Regions from separate parts of the Kitasatospora sp. NPDC091276 genome, predicted to be linked through region 2. Evidence: riboswitches for the same ligand, from Rfam matches in the RefSeq annotation. Region 2 holds a riboswitch; the other holds the start of a gene.
The links. A riboswitch is a leader RNA that binds a small molecule or an ion and turns the genes downstream of it on or off. The one in region 2 is predicted to bind guanidine.
Positions count from the first base shown of each region.

Region 1: it holds a riboswitch for guanidine, as region 2 does, so the genes downstream of both, AB0O19_RS00190 (MBL fold metallo-hydrolase) here and AB0O19_RS16425 (SMR family transporter) in region 2, are expected to answer to the same signal.

Region 1 covers NZ_JBFBFU010000001.1:39,070-48,017, reverse strand. The annotation lists gene fhuB (Fe(3+)-hydroxamate ABC transporter permease FhuB) at 1-1,693, shown strand, start outside; gene fes (enterochelin esterase) at 1,715-2,830, shown strand; guanidine-III (ykkC-III) riboswitch at 2,895-2,955, shown strand; gene AB0O19_RS00190 (MBL fold metallo-hydrolase) at 2,968-3,822, shown strand; gene AB0O19_RS00185 (DHA2 family efflux MFS transporter permease subunit) at 3,888-5,288, opposite strand; gene AB0O19_RS00180 (MbtH family protein) at 5,285-5,470, opposite strand; gene AB0O19_RS00175 (amino acid adenylation domain-containing protein) at 5,463-8,948, opposite strand, start outside.
Region 2 covers NZ_JBFBFU010000011.1:188,995-197,942, reverse strand. The annotation lists gene AB0O19_RS16435 (xanthine dehydrogenase family protein molybdopterin-binding subunit) at 1-1,564, shown strand, start outside; tRNA gene AB0O19_RS16430 (tRNA-Cys) at 1,661-1,732, opposite strand; guanidine-III (ykkC-III) riboswitch at 1,818-1,884, shown strand; gene AB0O19_RS16425 (SMR family transporter) at 1,928-2,242, shown strand; gene AB0O19_RS16420 (MFS transporter) at 2,359-3,816, shown strand; gene AB0O19_RS16415 (hypothetical protein) at 3,820-5,106, opposite strand; gene AB0O19_RS16410 (class F sortase) at 5,511-6,155, shown strand; gene AB0O19_RS16405 (alpha/beta hydrolase-fold protein) at 6,152-7,468, shown strand; gene AB0O19_RS16400 (phosphatidylglycerol lysyltransferase domain-containing protein) at 7,465-8,948, shown strand, end outside.

The DNA.
Region 1 (8,948 bases), on a different contig from region 2:
CGCCAGCACGCTGGTGCTGCTCATCGCGGGTGCCCGGGGCGGGTCTCCGATGCGGCTGGTGCTCGGCGGCTCGGCGGTCGGCGCCACCTTCGGCGGGCTCACCGGCGTGCTGATCGTCAACTCTCCCGAGGCGTACGACCGGTACCGGGTGTGGGTACTCGGCTCGCTGGCCGGGGTGGAGGGCTGGACGACGCTGCGCCAGCTCGCCCCGGTGCTCGGCGTGGGCTTCCTGCTCGCCCTGCTCGCCACCCGGCCGCTCACCGCGCTCGCGCTCGGCGACGACCTCGCCCGCGGTCTCGGCCACCGGCCCGGCGCCACCCGGGCCGCGGTCGCCTTCGCCGTCACCCTGCTGACCGCCTCAGCCGTCGCGCTGGCCGGCCCGATCTCCTTCCTCGGCCTGCTCGCCGGGTTCCTGGCGCGGGCCGTCGCCGGCCCCAGGGTCGGGCAACTCACCGTGCTCGCAGGTCTGTTCGGTGCCGCCGTGCTCACCGGGGCCGATGTGCTGGCCCGGGTGGTGGCCCGCCCGTTCGAGGCGCCGGTGTCGGTGATCGTCTCCCTGGTCGGCGCCCCCGCGCTGATCGCGATCGTCCGCTCCCGCCGGACCGCCGCGCTCGGCATGGCCGACCCGGCCGAGCCCGCCCCCGTCCGGCGGTCCGAGCCGCCCGCGCCGAAACCCGACCTGGTGCTGCGGCGCGGCGCCTGGTCGCTGCTGCTCCCCCGCCGGGCGCTGCTCGCCTCGCTCGCCCTGGCCGCGGCGCTGCTCGCCGTCGTCGTCGTGTCCGCCCACGCCGGGCAGAGCGAACTCGGCCTCGGCCGCACGCTCCAGGCCGTGTTCGGCTACGGCGACCGGCTGGACGTGCTGCTGGTGCAGAAGTTCCGGCTCGGCCGGATCGTCGCCGGGCTCGCCGCCGGCGCCGCCCTCGGCCTGGCCGGCTGCCTCACCCAGACCCTCGCCCGCAACCGCCTCGCCACCCCCGAACTGCTCGGCGTCAACGACGGTGCCACCGCCGCCGTCCTGATCTCCGCCACCGTCTCCGGCACCTTCGGCGCCTGGTGGGCCGGCCCGCTCGGCGCGCTGGCCGCCGTCCTGGTCGTCACCCTGGTCTCCGGCGGGCTCGGCGCGCAGGGCTACCGGGTGCTGGTCGTCGGCCTCGCGATGTCCGCGCTCGCCTCGGCCGTCATCCAGGTCGCGCTCGCCCGCCGCTCGCTCAACTCGGCCGGTTCGCTGTACGTCTGGACCTCCGGAAGTCTCAACGGGCGGGACTACGCCGTCGCCACCCCGGTCCTGATCGGGCTGGCCGTGCTCGTACCGCTCGCGCTGGCGGTGGCCCGGCGGCTGGCGGTGCTGCGCTTCGACGACAGCGTGGCCGCCTCGCTGGGCGTCGACCCGGGCCGGGTCCGGCTCGGCTGCCTGCTGCTGGCCGTCGCGCTGGCCGGGCTGGCCGTCGGCGTGTGCGGGCCGGTCGGCTTCGTCGCGCTGGCCGCGCCCGTGATCGCCGGACGGCTGGCCGGGCCGGCGCGCGTGCCGGTCCTCGGCTCGGCACTGACCGGCGCCGTCCTCGTCGTGCTCGCCGACACCGTGGGGCGGGTGCTGATCGGCGGGGTGGAGATCCCGGTCGGCATCGTCACCACCGTCCTCGGCGGCCCCTTCCTGCTCTGGGTGCTGCTCGGCCGCAAGGGCACCCCCGCTTAACCTCCCCGAGGAGTACCGCAGATGGAAACCCTTCCCCTCGTCGAGCCCGATCCGGCCGACCCCGCCTACCGCCTGGTCACCTTCGTGCACGAGGACGCGTCGTGCGACGGCGTGCTCGCTCTCCTGCACACCGTCACCGACAAGGACCGGCACGACGGCGACCTCTCCCCGCACCTGATGACCCGCCGCGACGACGGCCGCTGGTCGATCACCTACCGGCTGCGCGCCGACCACCGGGCGTCCTACCAGCTGTACCCGTTCCGGGGGGACGCCCCCGGCACCGCCCGGGCGGACTGGCTGCGCGTCCTCGACCACGCCCGCCCCGACCCGCACGACGCAGCCCCCCGGCTGCCCGCCCGCGACGGGCGCCACCCGTCGTCCGTGCTCAGCCTGCCCGACGCCCCCGCCCAGCCGTACGTCCGGCGGCGCGACGGCGTGCCGCGCGGGCGGACGGTGGCCCACGAGGTGGCCGGGCGGCGGGTGGACGTCCACCTCCCCGCCGGGGGCGGGCCTTCCGCCGGTGGCGGGCCGTTCGCGGTGGCCGTGCTGCTGGACGGCGAGATGTGGGGCGAGGTGCTGTCGGTCGGCGACACCCTCGACAACCTGGCGGCGGACGGCGCCATCCCGCCCACCGTCGCCCTGCTCGTCCACACCATGGGCCCCTGCCGACCCGACGACCTCAGCTGCAACCCGGCCTTCGTCGACCTCCTCGCCGACCGCCTCCTCCCCTGGGCGGCGGCGGAGTTCGGCACCACCACCGACCCGGCCGCCACCGTGATCGCCGGCCAGAGCGCGGGCGGCCTCACCGCCGCCTTCGCCGCGTTCCGGCGCCCCGACCGCTTCGGCGGCGCGCTCTGCCAGTCCGGTTCCTTCTGGTGGCCGGACGAGACCGAGTTCGACGAGGGCAGTGAGTGGCTGACCCGCCAATTCGCCCGCGAGCAAAGGCGGGAGGCCCGGTTCTACGTCGAGGTCGGCCTCCAGGAGTGGATGCTGCTCCCGCAGAACCGCCACCTGCGCGACGTCCTCACCGCCCGCGGCTACGACCTCGCGTACCGCGAGTTCAACGGCGGCCACGACTACGCCTGTTGGCGCGGCGGGCTGGCGGACGGGCTGGCGCACCTGCTCGGGGGTGCCTGACGGTCCCCACCGGGTCGGCGGACCGGCGCGCCGCGACGGGGGCGTGCTAGCGTCCCGGTGGCGGCGCGCCGGTGACCGCCCCGGACGAGATGTGCGCCGTACCCGGCCCGCCAAGACGACGCACCGAGGGAGACGTCATGGCCGCCGGTGCCCCGCTCGCCCGTCCGCTCGACGTGCGGTGGATCCACGGGTCCCCGTCCGCGAAGCACAACACGGACCCGGACATCCAGGTCCACGCGTACGACGAGCACACCGTCATCCTGCGGCAGAACAAGGCGGTCGACTACGAGGCGCCGTTCCTGTTCCTGCTGTTCGGGGGCGAGCGGGCGGTCCTGATCGACACCGGGGCCACCGCCTCCGCCGCGTACTTCCCGCTGCGCACCGTGGTCGACGGCCTCATCGACCAATGGCTCGCCGACCACCCCCGCGACGGCTACGGACTGCTCGTCCTGCACACCCACCCGCACGGCGACCACGTCGCGGGCGACGGGCAGTTCGCCGACCGGCCCGCGACGACCCTGGTCAGCGCCGACCCGGCCACGGCCTGGCCGTACTTCGGCTTCGACCAGGACCCGGACGCCGTCGCGCGGGTGGACCTGGGCGGCGGCCGGGTGCTCGAATGCCTGGCCACCCCGGGCCACCACCCGGCGGCCGTCACCTACTACGACCCGTGGACGGGCCTGCTGCTCACCGGCGACACCGTCTACCCGGGCCGCCTCTACATCGACGACTGGCCGGCCTTCACCCGCACCGTCGACCGGCTGATCGACTTCGCCGAACGCCGCCCGGTGACGCACCTGCTCGGCTGCCACATCGAGATGACCCGCACCCCCGGCGTCGACTACCCCATCCGCACGACCCACCAGCCCGACGAGCCGCCCCTGCAGCTGACCGTCGGACACCTCCGGGCCATCCGCACCGCACTCGCCGACCTCGGCGACCGGCCGCGTCGGCACGCCCTGCCCGACCTGATCCTCTGGCCGAGCGCCTGAGCCCGGAAGGCCGCGTCCACCGAACTGACGCCGCACCCCGCGATCGCGGGGTGCGGCGTGGCTGTTCAGTCGGCGGGGGGTGGTCCCGGCGCCTCCCGGGGGAGGCGGGTGGTGAGGAGGGTGCCGGCGGCGACCAGCGCGGCGGTGAGCAGGAGGGCCAAGCGGTAGGGGCCGGGTGAGCCGCCGCCGGTGTCCAGGGCACCGATGAGGGCGGCGGTGGCGGCGATGCCGAGGGCGCCGCCGAGGGTGCGGACGATGGTGAACAGGCCCATGGCGCGGCCCATCGCGGGCCCGGGGACGTCGGCGAAGCCGGCGATCTGGACGGTGAGCACGGCGGTGCCCAGGACGAGCCCGACCGCGAACATCAACGCCCTTACGGCCCAGGGGTTCTCGGCGAAGCCGAGGGCGGCCAGGACGAGTGCGGCGAGCAGCAGCGCGGGCAGCGCGAGGCGGCGGGGGCCGAACCGGGGCAGCAGGCGGTCCACCACCTGGGAGGCGGCCATCAGGCCGATCGCCTCGGGGAAGACGCTCAGCCCGGCGTCGAGGGCCGAGGCCCCGAGGGCGGCCTGGTAGAGCAGCGGGAGGACGAACAGGGCGCCCATCAGGCCGGCCGAGGTGAGCAGGGCCAGCCAGGTGGCGGTGCCGAAGGTGCGGTCGGCGAGCTGCCGCAGGTCCACCAGCGGTTCGGCGGCGCGGAGTTGGTGGCGCACGGCGATGCCGAGCAGGAGGAGACCGGCCACGCCGCTGAGCGCCACTCCCGGCGAGGACCAGCCGTGCGCCGGGCCGAAGCCGAGCGCGTAGGTGAGCAGTCCGAGGCCGGGCGTGGCGAGCAGGAAGCCGGTGGTGTCGAAGCGCCCGGGCGGGGGCTCGTCCGCCGCGCGCAGGCCGATGAGCCCGGTCACGACGGCCGCGACCCCGATCGGCACGTTGACCAGGAACAGCCAGTGCCAGGAGAGGTGTTCGGTCAGGAGGCCGCCGAGCGGCGGGCCGAGGGCGGGCATCAGGGCGGTCGGGACGATCAGGATCCGGCCCAGGCCGGCCCGCTCGTGCGGGGCGAAGGCCCGGAACAGCAGGGTCATCCCGACCGGGGTGAGCAGCCCGCCGGCCACGCCCTGGACGGCCCGCGCGGCGGCGAGCGAGCCGAGGCCGGGGGCGGCGGCGCACAGGGCGGAGGCGAGGGTGAACCCGGCCAGGGAGCCGAGGAAGACCCGTTTCACGCCGAACCGGTCGCCGAGCCAGCCCGCCACCGGCAGGCCGACGGCGAGGCCGACCAGGAAGGCCGTCTCGACGGCGTTGGCGGCCGAGACGGGCCGCCCGAAGTCCTCGGCGATGGTGAACAGCGCGGGGTTGACGATGGTCGAGTCCAGGCCGTTCATGCACATCGCGGCGGTGTAGACCACGACCACCGCGGCGCGCCCCGCGAGCAGGGGGCGCGCCGGGGCGGCCTCGACGGCCGGAGGGGTCACAGGTCGGTCCAGTGGGCGGTGATCCACTGCACGGCGTCGGCGCGCTCGCACGGGCCGTGGGAGACGTTCCAGCCGGCCGGGACGGCGGCGAAGGCCGGCCAGAGCGAGTGCTGGCCCTGGTCGTTGACGAGGGCGAGGAACTCGCCGTCGCCGTCGAAGGGGTTGGCGGGGGCGTCACTCATCGGAGGACTTCTCCAGGTGGTCGGTGATCACGCGGGCGATGTGCGCGATCGGGGCGGGCAGGGTCATGTCCTTGTGCGAGCAGGCGACGTCGGTGTTGTCGATGCGGCCGGACACGTACGGGGTCCAGAGTTCGGGCACCAGGGTCTCGTCGATGGTGTCGACGGTGGCGCGGAAGAACAGCACGTCGCCGTCGAAGGGGCGGTGGTCGTGGCCGCGGACGAGGTGGTTGGTGTTGAGGTAGATCCGGTTGAGGGCGGCCACGGTGGCGTCGTCGAGTCCGGCGAGCGGGCTGCCCTCGCGGCGCAGCAGCTCGGTGACGGCGGCGAGTTCGAGTGGCCGCCCGGCGAGGTCCTCGGGGCCGTAGCCGCCCATGGTGAGCAGCGCCTCCAGCGCCTCGGCCTGGTCGGGGACGGGCAGGTCGCGGAAGCCCTCGGCGGGGTAGGCGTCCAGGATCGCGAGCAACTCGACCGCGTGGCCGAGGTCCTGGAGCCGGACGGCGACGGCGTGCGCGATGATCCCGCCGGTGGACCAGCCGAGCAGCCGGTACGGGCCCTCGGGCTGGACCTCGCGCAGCCGGTCGACGTAGTGCGCGGCCAGCTCGTCCAGGGTCTGCGGCAGGGGCCGGGCCGCCGTGGCCGCGCCGACGCCCTGGGCCTGGAGGCCGTAGATCGGCAGGTCGGCGGGCAGGTGGCGGATCAGGCCGGTGTAGCACCAGCTGAGGCCGCCGGCGGGGTGGACGGCGAACAGCGGGGTACGGCGTCCGGGCGCGGCGGGCCGCAGCGGGAGCAGGACGTCCAGCGCGTCGGCGCTCTGCGAGCCGGCCGCCAGGGCCGTGTCGAGGGCGGCGACGGTGGGCGACTGGAACAGGGTGCCGATGCCGACGTCCAGGCCGAGCAGTTCGCGGATCCGCCCGGCGAGGCGGACGACCAGCAGCGAGTGGCCGCCGAGGGCGAAGAAGTCGTCGTCGACGCCGACCGCCGCGACGCCCAGCACCTCGGCGAAGAGTTCGCACAGCTGCTGTTCGCGCGGGGTGCGCGGCGGGCGTCCGGCCCCGGTGGCGGGCGCGTCGGGGGCGGGCAGGGCGCGGCGGTCGAGCTTGCCGTTGGCGGTGAGCGGCAGCCGGTCGAGCAGGACGACGGCGGAGGGCACCATGTGGGCGGGCAGTTCGGCGGCGGCGTGGGCGCGCAGGTCCTCGGGGGTGGGGGCGGCGACGGCGCTCGGGTCCTCGGGGCTCGCCGTGGTGACCGCGTAGCCGACCAGTCGCTTGTCGCCCGGGGCGTCCTCGCGGACGACCACGGCGGCGTCGGCGACGCCCGGGTGGGCGGCCAGCACGGCCTCGATCTCACCGAGTTCGATCCGGAAGCCGCGCAGCTTCACCTGCTGGTCGGCGCGCCCGAAGTACTCCAGGACGCCGTCGGCGCGGCGGCGGGCGAGGTCGCCGGAGCGGTACATCCGGGTGCCCCGTTCGCCGAACAGTTCGGCGTACGGGTCGGCGACGAAGCGTCCGGCGGTGAGGTCGGGGCGGCCGAGGTAGCCGCGGGCCAGGCCGGCCCCGGCGACGTACATCTCGCCGGTGACGCCGGGCGGGACGGGCTGGAGGTGCTGGTCCAGGACGTAGACCCGCAGGTCGGGGATGTTGACGCCGATGGTGCTGCTGCTTCCGGCGGCGGCGGTGGCCCGGTCGAGGGCGATGTAGGAGACGTGCACGGTGGTCTCGGTGATGCCGTACATGTTGACCAGGGTGGGCGCGTCCTCCGGGTGGCGGGCGTACCAGTCGTCGAGCCGGGCCAGTTCGAGCGCCTCGCCGCCGAACACCACGTAGCGCAGGGCGAGTTCGGATCCGGGGCGGTCCCGGTCGGCGGCGCTGAGCTGGTAGAAGGCGGACGGGGTCTGGTTGAGCACGGTGACGCGTTCGCGGGCGAGCAGGTCGAGGAAGGCCGCCGGGTCGCGGCTGACCAGGTGCGGGACGACGACCAGGCGTCCGCCGTGCAGCAGGGCCCCCCACAGCTCCCAGACGGAGAAGTCGAAGGCGTAGGAGTGGAAGAGGGTCCAGACGTCGTCGGCGCCGAAGCCGAACCAGTGGTCGGTGGAGCTGAACAGCCGGACCACGTTGTGGTGGGTGACGGGGACGCCCTTGGGCCGGCCGGTGGAGCCGGAGGTGTAGATGACGTAGGCGGTGTCCTCGGCGCGCAGCGGGCGGGTGCGCTCGTGCTGGGCCAGCGGGGTGGCCGGGTGGGTGGCCGACTCCGGTCCGTCGACGAGCAGTTGGGGCACCTGGTGGGCGGGCAGCCGGGGCGCGGTGGCGCGGTCGGTGAGCAGGGCGGCGGGGGCGGCGTCGGCCAGCATGTAGGCGAGGCGGTCGGCCGGGTAGTCGGGGTCGAGCGGCAGGTAGGCGGCGCCGGACTTGGCCACCGCGAGGAGGGCGACGACGAGTTCGAGCGAGCGCGGCAGGGCGAGGGCGACGATGGTGCCGGGGCCGATGCCGTTGGCGGCCAGCAGTCGGGCCAAGCGGTCGGCGCGGGCGGCGAGTTCGGTGTAGTCGAGCTGATCGTCACCGCAACTGACGGCGACGGCCCGCGGGTTGGCGGCGGCGGCGGCCTCGAACAGCCCGGCCAGGGTGGCGTCCGGGGCCGAGGCGTGCGGGGCCGACGTGTGCGGAGCCGACGTGTACGGGGTGCCGTTCCACTCGACGAGGGCGCGCAGCCGCTCCTCCTCGCCGATCAGCGGGAGCCGGCCGATCGCGGTGTCGGGGGCGGTGGCGGCGGCGGCGAGCAGCCGGGCGAGGCGGGTGGCGAGCCCTTCGACGGTGGCGGCGTCGAAGAGGTCGGTGCGGTACTCCAGGAAGCCGCCGATGCCGCCGTCGGGGAGCTCGCCCGCGTTGAGGGTGAGGTCGAACTTGGCGGTGCCGCTGGGGACGGCGGCGATCCGGGCGGTGAGGCCGCCGCCCAGCGGGTGGGGCTCGTCGGGGCGGCTCTGCCAGGCGAGCATCACCTGGAACAGCGGGTGGCGGGCGAGGGAGCGCGGCGGGTTGAGCTCCTCGACCAGACGGTCGAAGGGCAGGTCGGCGTGCTCGTGGGCGGCGAGGACGGTGCCTCTGACCTTGCCGAGCAGCTCGCGAAAGGTCGGGTCGCCCGAGGTGTCGGTGCGCAGGACCACGGAGTTGACGAAGTAGCCGACCAGGTCGGCGGTCTCGGGGTCGTCGCGGCCGGCGACCGGGGTGCCGACGGGGATGTCGGTGCCGCAGCCGTGCCGGGTGAGCAGGGCGGCGAGTCCGGCCTGGACGGCCATGAAGACGGTGCCGCCGGCCGCCCGGGCGAGCGCGGCGAGGGCGGCGTGGGCCTCGGCGTCGAGGGTGAAGGGCACGGTGGCGCCGTGGTGGCCGGCGACGACGGGGCGCGGGCGGTCGGTGGGCAGTTCCAGCTGGTCGGGCAGGCCGGCCAGGGCGGTGCGCCAGTACTCCGACTGCCGCGCGGCGAG
Region 2 (8,948 bases):
GCCCGGGGCCACCACCGACCGCGAGGACCTCTCCTTCCAGGTCACCCTGGCGCTGCTGGCGCTGCGCACCGGCCGCCCGGTGAAGATGACCCTCACCCGCGAGGAGTCCTTCCACACCCACCCCTCGCGCCACCCCGCGCTGCTGCGCTACCGCCACCACGCCGACGCCGAGGGCACCCTGGTGAAGGTCGAGGCGCAGATCCTGCTGGACGGCGGCGCGTACGCGGACGTCTCCGCCGAGGCGCTGGCCGCCGCCACCGCCTTCTCGGTCGGCCCGTACGTCTGCCCGAACGTCTTCGTGGACGCCTGGGCGGTGCGCACCAACAACCCGCCGGCCGGGCGGATGCGCGGCGAGGGCGCGTTGCAGGCCTGCTTCGCCTACGAGTCGCAGCTGGACCAGCTGGCCGCCCGGATCGGCGTGGACCCGGTGGAGATCCGCCGCCGCAACGCGATGGCCACCGGCGACCCGATGCCCACCGGACAGGCCGTCACCTGCCCGGCGCCGGTCGGCGCGCTGCTGGAGGCCGTCGCGGCCGAGCCGCTGCCGGCCCTGCCGGTGGACGACCCGGACGCCGAGTGGCTGCTGCCGGGCGGGCCCGGTGGGGCCGGCGACCCGGCGGCGGTGCGGCGCGGGATCGGCTACGCCGTCGGCATGGTGCACATGCTCGGCGCCGAGGGCGAGGACGAGGTCTCCACCGCCACCGTGCGGGTCAGCGGCGACCACGCCACGGTGATCTGCGCGGCCGTCGACTCCGGACAGGGCTTCGCCACGCTGGCCCGGCAGATCGTGCAGACCGTGCTGGGCGTCAGCGAGGTGTACATCGCGCCGGCCGACAGCGACCAGTCCATCGCCGGTCCCTCCGCCCGGGGCCGGCACACCTGGGTCTCCGGCGGCGCCGTCGAGCGCGCCGCGCTGATGGTCCGCCACCAGCTGCTCCAGCCGATCGCCGCCAACTTCGGGATGTCGGTGGAACTGCTGCAGATCGCCGACGGCAAGATCACCTCGTACGACGGGGTGCTCGGCATGCCGGTCGCCGAGGCGCTGGAGGGCAAGGAGCTCTGGGCGACGGCCCAGTGCCGCCCGCACCCCACCGAACCGCTGGACGAGTCCGGGCAGGGCGACGCCTTCGTGTCGATCGCGTTCTGCGCGATGCGCGCGGTGGTGGACGTGGACATCGAGCTGGGCGCCGTCCGGGTGGTCGAGATGACGGTCGCCCAGGACGTCGGCCGGGCGCTGAACCCGCGGCAGATCGAGGACCGGATCGAGGCGGGCGTGGCCCAGGGCGTCGGCCTGGCGCTGCTGGAGGACCTGCGCACCGAGGGCGGCGTGCTGCTGAACCCCTCGCTCACCGGCTACCGGCTGCCCACCGCGCTGGACACCCCGCAGGTGCGCATCGCCGCCCTGCTGGAGGAGCGGGACGTGGTCGCCACCTTCGGGGCCAAGGCGGTCAGCGCCGCCCCCGCGGTGGTCGCCCCGGCGGCCGTGGCCGCCGCCGTCCGGGCGGCCACCGGCCTGCCGGTCGGCCGGCTGCCGATCCGGCCGGAGGACGCGGTCGCGGTCTGACGGCCGGGGGCGGCGACTTCGGCCGACCGTCCCGGAAATACCGGAAACAGGAATTGCCGGTCGACGGAATGTCGACCGGCAATTCCATTTCCGGCGAGGCCATGACGGGAATCGAACCCGTGTACACCGCTTTGCAGACGGTTCCCTAAGCCACTCGGGCACACGGCCAGTGAATTCATAGTGGCGGAATGCGCGGGGGGCCGTCAACGGCGGAATGTAAATTCTGTATGGCGGCTTGTGCTACGGTCGGAACCAGGTGGTCGGTTGCCCGGCCGCCCCGGACGAGCGCGTCGTACCCGGTGACGACAAGACGGCGCAGTTCAGCGGCAATCCGGCCGCTGTGGACTGCGGAGGTAGGCCGTCATGGCATGGCTCGTTCTGATCATCTCGGGTGTCCTGGAGACCGTGTGGGCGGTGGCCCTGGAGTCGTCCAAGGGCTTTTCCCGGCTCACCCCCAGCCTCGTCTTCGGTGTGGCCCTGCTGCTGAGCATGGGCGGGCTGGCGTACGCGATGCGCACCATTCCGATCGGCACCGGCTACGCGGTCTGGGTCGGCATCGGTGCGGTCGGCACCGCGCTCTACGGCATGGCCGTCCTGGGGGACGCGGTGACGGCGGCCCGGATCGGCTGCCTGCTGCTCATCGTCTCCGGCGTGGTCGGCCTGAAGGTGCTCCACTGACCGCCGCCTGAGCTTCGCCCGCCCTTCCCCCGACCCCGGTCCTAGGCCCAGCGACCTAGCTGGTCACCGACTCGGGTCAGGGGTCATGAAGGCAGACGGCCCTTACGATGTTACGTATGACCACTGCCTCCCCCACCTCGGTCGACCCCGCCTCGATACCCTCCGAACTCGACCCCGGGGGCGGGGTCCTCAGCGGCCGCTACCGCGCTCTGACGCTGGGGATCGTGTCGGTGGTCCTGGTGATCGCCTTCGAGGCGACCGCCGTCAACACCGCGATGCCGACCGCGGCCCGCCAGCTGAACGGCATCGGGCTGTACGCCTTCGCCTTCTCCGGCTACTTCACCACCACGCTGTTCGCGCTGGTCGTCTCCGGGCAGTGGTGCGACCGGCGCGGGCCGATGCAGCCGCTGTTCACCGGCATCGCGGTGTTCGGGGTGGGCCTGGTGGTGGCCGGGACGGCGCCGGGCATGTGGGTGTTCGTGGCCGGGCGGGCGATCCAGGGCCTGGGCGGCGGGCTGGTGATCGTCGCGCTGTACGTGGTGGTCGGCCGGGCCTACCCGGAGCGGCTGCGGCCGGCGGTGTTCGCGGCCTTCTCCTCGGCCTGGGTGCTGCCCTCGATCATCGGGCCGCTGGTCTCCGGCGCGATCACCCAGCACCTCGGCTGGCGCTGGGTGTTCCTGGCCGTGCCGGTGCTGATCCTGCTGCCGCTGGCCGTGATGGGCCCCGCGCTGACCCGCTCCGAGCGGGAGCACCCGGTGGCCAGGGGCTCGGACTTCGACCGCCGGCGCACCCTGCTGGCCGCGATGGCGGCGCTCGGTGCCGGCCTGCTGCAGTACGCGGGCGGGCGGCACGACCTGATCGGGCTGCTCCCCGGGGTCGTCGGGGCGGCGCTGCTGGTGCCGGCCGTCCTGGGGCTGTTGCCCGAGCGGACCCTGCGGGCCGGGCGGGGGCTGCCGGCGGTGATCCTGCTGCGCGGACTGGCGGCCGGGGCGTTCCTCGGGGCCGAGGCCTTCGTCCCGCTGATGATGACCACCGAGCGCGGCCTCTCGCCGACGATGTCGGGGCTCACCCTGACCAGCGGCGGGCTCACCTGGGCGCTGGGCTCCTGGCTGCAGGGGCGGCCGGGAGCCGAGCGCTACCGCGAGGCGATGATCCGGGGCGGGTTCGTGCTGACCGCGGTGGCGATCGCGGGCGCCGCGCTGGTGCTGGTCCCGGCGGTGCCGGCCTGGGTGGCGGCGGTGGCCTGGGGCGTCGGCGGCATCGGGATGGGACTGACGGTCGCGAGCGTCAGCGTGCTGATGATGAAGCTCTCCGCGCCGGAGGACGCCGGGGTGAACTCGGCGGCCCTGCAGATGAGCGACGCGCTGGGCAACGTCCTGCTGACGGGCCTGGCGGGGGTGATGTTCGCGGTGCTGGGCGGCGGCTCGCTCGCCGCCGCCCACGAGGGCGCCGGGGCCACCGCCTCGTCCGGGGCCGCCGGCTCGCCCGGGGCGTTCGCGGTGATCCTGCTGGCCATGGCCGGCGTGGCGCTGCTGGGGGCGCTGCTCGCCGGCCGGGTCCGGGCCAGGTCCTGAGGGTCAGCCGGCAGCGGCGGCGGAGGGCACCGGCGGTGCCCCGGGGGTGCCGAGGAAGGCCTCCCAGCCGCCGGTCGGCGCCTGGCCCGGGGCGAGGCCCTGGAGCTTGCGCAGCACCGCCTGGTCCTGGGCGTCCAGCCAGTCCACCAGTTGGCGGAACGAGACCAGCCGGACCTCCGGCTTGTCCGCGATCGTCCGGAGCACGTCCTCGACGGCGTTCATGTAGATGCCGCCGTTCCACTCCTCGAAGTGGTTGCCGATGACGTACGGCGCCCGGTTGCCGTTGTAGGTGCGGTCGAATCCCAGCAGGTAGGAGTCGCGGGCCTGGGCCTGGAAGCCCGGGTAGAGCGCCGGGTCGGCCTTGGTGTTGGGGCCGCACTGGTTGTACATGATGTTGTAGTCCATCGACAGCACCTGGAAGGTGTGCCCGGGGAAGGGGATGGACTGCAGCGGGAGGTCCCAGAGCGCACCGCCCTGGATCTTCTGCGGCCACACCTGGGTGCCGTTGCCGCTGCTGTCGTAGCGCCAGCCGCGCTTGACCGCGGTGGGCAGCAGGTTGCGCTGGCCCTCCAGGCAGGGGGTGCGGCTGCCGATCAGCTCCCTGCGGTAGTCGAAGGGCAGCGCCGGCAGGTCGGTGAAGCCGGTGTTGGTGCGCCAGTTCGTCACGAAGTCCATGGCCTGCTGGATCTCGCTGTCCCACTCCTCCGGGGACCACTTGCCGACGCCGGTGTCGCCGCAGAAGTGGCCGTTGAAGTGGGTGCCGATCTCGTGGCCCTCCAGCCAGGCCGCGTGCACGTTCTCCAGGGTGTCGTGGATGTGCTGGTCGGTGAGGTAGCCGATCTCGGAGGCGCCGACCTTGTGCTGCGGGGGGCGGTAGAGGTCCTTCTTGGACTCGGGCAGCAGGTAGAGGCCGCTGAGGAAGAAGGTCATCGAGGCGTTGTGCTCCTGCGCCAGCCGGCGGAAGCGGGCGAACAGTCCGTTGTCGAGTTCGCCGGCGCCGTCCCAGGAGAAGACCACGAACTGCGGCGGCCGTTCGCCGGCCTTGAGCCGCTCGGGGGTGGGCTGGTGGGGCTGGGCCCCGGTGTCGGAGGTGGAGCCGTCGCCGATCAGGACGGCCTGCTGCTCGGTGGCGTCGGCGGGGTCGGAACTCTGGTCGACGGCCGCGCCGGTGGGGGGAACGGCTGAACCGACCATCGGCTTGTCGGCGCTGTTGCTTCCGCAGCCGGTCGCCAGGGTGGCGGCGGAGGCCGCACCGGCGGCCAGCAGGGTGCGGCGTGAGAGAGCGGCCATGGTCACTCCGTTCATGAGGCGTTCGGCAGGCGTACAGGCGTGCGGAAATCCGGTCGGACAAGTGGGGTGATAGAACCCGTGACCGGGTCAGCATGGCAGCTGGGCTCGATCGGTCGGCCAGGCGCCACTGGCGGTCGTCATCGATCGCCCGATTGACGCAACCGGACAGGCCCCCCGCGCCGTCGAAGCTCGTACCGAGGCGTTCCGGTGGCGCCTTCCCCTGGGGAACGGCCGTCGCGTTCCGTCACCGGATGCCCACGGGGTGCACGGATTCGGGCGGTTGCCCTGCCGATCGGGGGGTGTCATTACGCCCATCGTGTGGACGTGCTTTAAGGTCCGATCCGATTGAATTGTTTCCCAGGAAACTCCCAGGATCGGGAATCCGTCGGTAGAGGGGAGCGCCCGTGGGCGTCCAGCAGAGCAGGAGCCCGTGGCCGGGCACCCTGGCGGCCGGTGCCGCGCTGGTGCTCGGCGCCTGGCTGCTGCACGACGGCGGGCAGGGTGCGCTGCCGCCCGCCCCCGGCAGCACGCAGACGCTGTCCGGCTTCGCCCCGGTCTCCGTCGTCCCGCCGCTGGGCCCCTCCGACCCCATCCGCATCCGCATCCCGGCCGTCCGGCTGGACGCCCCGGTCACCGCGCTCGGGCTCGACCCCGACGGCCACCTCCAGGCCCCGCCCGAGGCGGACCGCAACCTGGCGGGCTGGTACCGCGGCGGGGCCAGCCCCGGGCAGCGCGGCACCGCCATCCTGGCCGGGCACGTCGACAACAAGGCCGGCCCGGCCGTCTTCTACAACCTGGGGGCGCTCCGGCGCGGAGACCGGATCGAGATCGCCCGCGCGGACGGCGCCGTCGCCGTCTACCAGCTGTACGCCATCGAAGTGCACGACCGAAAGGACTTCCCGGACGACCGGGTCTACCGCCAGGCCGCCGACGCTCAGCTGCGGGTCATCACCTGCGGCGGCGCGTACAGCGCCGAGCACGGCTACGAGGGCAACGTCGTCGCCTACGGCTTCCTGGCCGACACCACCCGGCCGGGCAAAGCCGCATGACCACGCTGACCCTCGCCACCCGCTGGAACCCGATCGACTGGCCGCTCACCCACGGCCCGATCCCGTACGCCGTGCTCGCCGCGGGCTGGGGGTCGCTGGTCCTGCTCGCGTTCTCCCGCCACGAACGCTGGCGGGCCCCGCGCCTCTTCGGTGCCCTGATGCTGGCCGGAACGCTCACCGCCCTGGTGAAGCTCGGCGTCGACGGCTGGTGGCACCCCTTCCCGGAGGGCACACCGGACTTCGTCCTGCGCTGGATAGCCGTCGCGCTGTTCGCGATATCCCTGGTCTGCTTCCGCGCGCCGCTGCTCGCCGTCCGCCGCCGGCTGCTGGCGACCGGAGCCGCCGTCCTGGTGCTGCTGATGGCCGCCTCGCAGGTCAACCGGGGCTTCGACCAGTACCCGACCGCCCGGGCCATGCTGGTGCCCGGGGTCCAGGCGCTGACCACGGGCAAGGTGGCCAGCACCATCGCCGCCACGCCCGGCAAGCCCGTCGAGGAGCTCTGGCACGCGCCGCCCGGCCTGCCCGCGAAGGGCACCCTCTCCACCGTGACCATCCCCGGCACCAAGTCCGGCTTCACGGCCCGCGACGGGTACGTCTACCTGCCGCCCGCCTACCAGGCCAATCCCCGGCCGCTGCTGCCCGTCGTGGTGCTGCTGCCCGGCCAGCCCGGCGCTCCGGTGGACTGGATCACCTCCGGGGCCATCCAGGAGACCCTGGACGCCTTCGCCGCCGACCACCAGGGCCTCGCCCCGATCGTGGTGGTCGCCGACCCCACCGGCAGCCCGTTCACCAACACGCTCTGCATGGACTCCCGGATCGCCAAGGCGCACACCTACCTGGCCACCGACGTCCCGGACTGGATCCACCACAACCTGCAGACCGCCACCGGCCGGGGCGCCTTCGCCATCGGCGGGCTCTCGCTCGGCGGCACCTGCTCGCTCCAGCTGGCCGTCAACGCGCCCGGGGTCTACGGCACCTTCCTGGACGTCTCCGGCCAGGACGAGCCGACCCTGGGCGACCGCGGCGAGACCGTCGACAAGGCCTTCGGCGGCGACGAGGCCGCGTTCGACGCCGTCGACCCGGTGCACGTCATGGCCCGGCAGAAGTTCCCCGACACCGCAGGCATGTTCGTGGTCGGCGCCAACGACCCGGACTTCCGACCCATGCAGGAGAAGGCCTATGCGGCGGCACAGGCGGCCGGAATGAAGGTCGGCTACCAGACCATCCCCGGCTGGCACAGCTGGGTGGTGTTCCGCCAGGCCTTCGAGCAGAACCTGGCCTGGCTCTCCCAGCAGACCGGGCTGATCCGGTGATCCGGCTCCCCGCGGCCCCCGCGCCGGCCAAGGAGCAGGAGTGGCCGTCGGACCGCGCGCCGGTCGCCGGGACGCCGGAGCCGCGCCCGCAGCGGGCCTGGCGGGCGACCCGGACGTTCGGCGTGTGGCTGCGCTCGGCGCCGCTCACCCTGGTGCTGCTGGCCGGGCTCTGGGCGCTCGGCGCGGCCACCGGCAGCCTGGCCCACGGGCCGTCCGAGCGACTGCTCGACCGGGTCGGGGCCGGCGTGCCCACGCTCGCCGAGGGCCACTGGTGGACGCCGTTCACCTCGCTGTTCTGGTGCTCCGGCCTGGGCTCGTACGTGTTCACCAGCCTGCTGCTGGTCCTGGTCGGCCCGGCCGCCGAGCACCGGCTCGGGTGGCTGCGCACGCTCGCGGTGCTGGTCGGCGGGCAGCTGGCGGGCACCCTGCTCGGCACCGGGCTGATCGCGGTCGGCTCCCGGGTCGGCGAGCAGTGGACCGTCTCGGTGGCCGACCAGACCTCGGTCGGCCCCGGCGTCGGCCTGTTCGCGCTGGCCGGGGTGCTCGGCTACCGGCTCACCGTGCTCTGGCGCCGCCGGCTGCACCTGCTGGTGCTGCTCGCCCCGCTGGTCATGACGCTGTACGTGGGCCACCTGCAGAGCGTCCAGCGGTGCGCCGCCGCGCTCGTCGGGCTGGGCGCCGGCGCGCTGCTCGCCCGGGGCGGGCTGCACCTGCGCACCCACCGCTCCTCGCACTCCGAGACCCGGGTGCTGGTGGCGCTCTGCCTGGTCGCCGCCGCCCTCGGCCCGCTGATCGCCTCGCTGTACGACAACGCCAGCGGGCCGTTCAACACCTTCTCCGAGCTGTACTTCTCGCACCGGCTCAGCCCGGAGGAGGTGGCCGACTTCTGCGCGCTGTCGGCGCACGACTGCGCCCGCGCGCACGCCGTCGAGCGGATCTTCGACACCCCGGGCCGGCTGATGGCCGCGCTGTTCCCGGCGCTGCTGCTGGTCCTGGCCGAGGGGCTGCGCCGGGGGCTGCGGCTCGCCTGGCGGATCACCGTCGCCACCGAGCTGCTCTGGGCGGCGCTGCTGGGCTGGCTGTACCTCGACTCCGGCCCGGTCAGCGGCGACGTGGTCCAGTACTTCGTCGAGGCGCTGCTGCTGCCGCTGCTCACCCTCGGCCTGCTGCTGGCCACCCGGCAGCGCTTCCGGCTGCGGCTGGCCGGCCGGGCGGTGCTGCGGCTGGGCGCGCTGCTCGGCGGCGCCGCCCTGGCGGCCTCGGCCGCGTACGTGGGGCTCGGGCGCCTCGCGGCCGACCAGTTCGAGCCGGGGGCGAACATCCGCCGGCTGCTGCACGGGCTGCCCGCGCAGTTCCTGCCGCCCGCCTACAACGACCTGCTGCCGGACTACCCGATCGCGGTCGGCCCGGTGGCGCTGTTCCTGGAGACGTACTGCGGGCTGGCGTTCTGGGTGGTCGCGCTGACCGCGCTGCTGCTGGC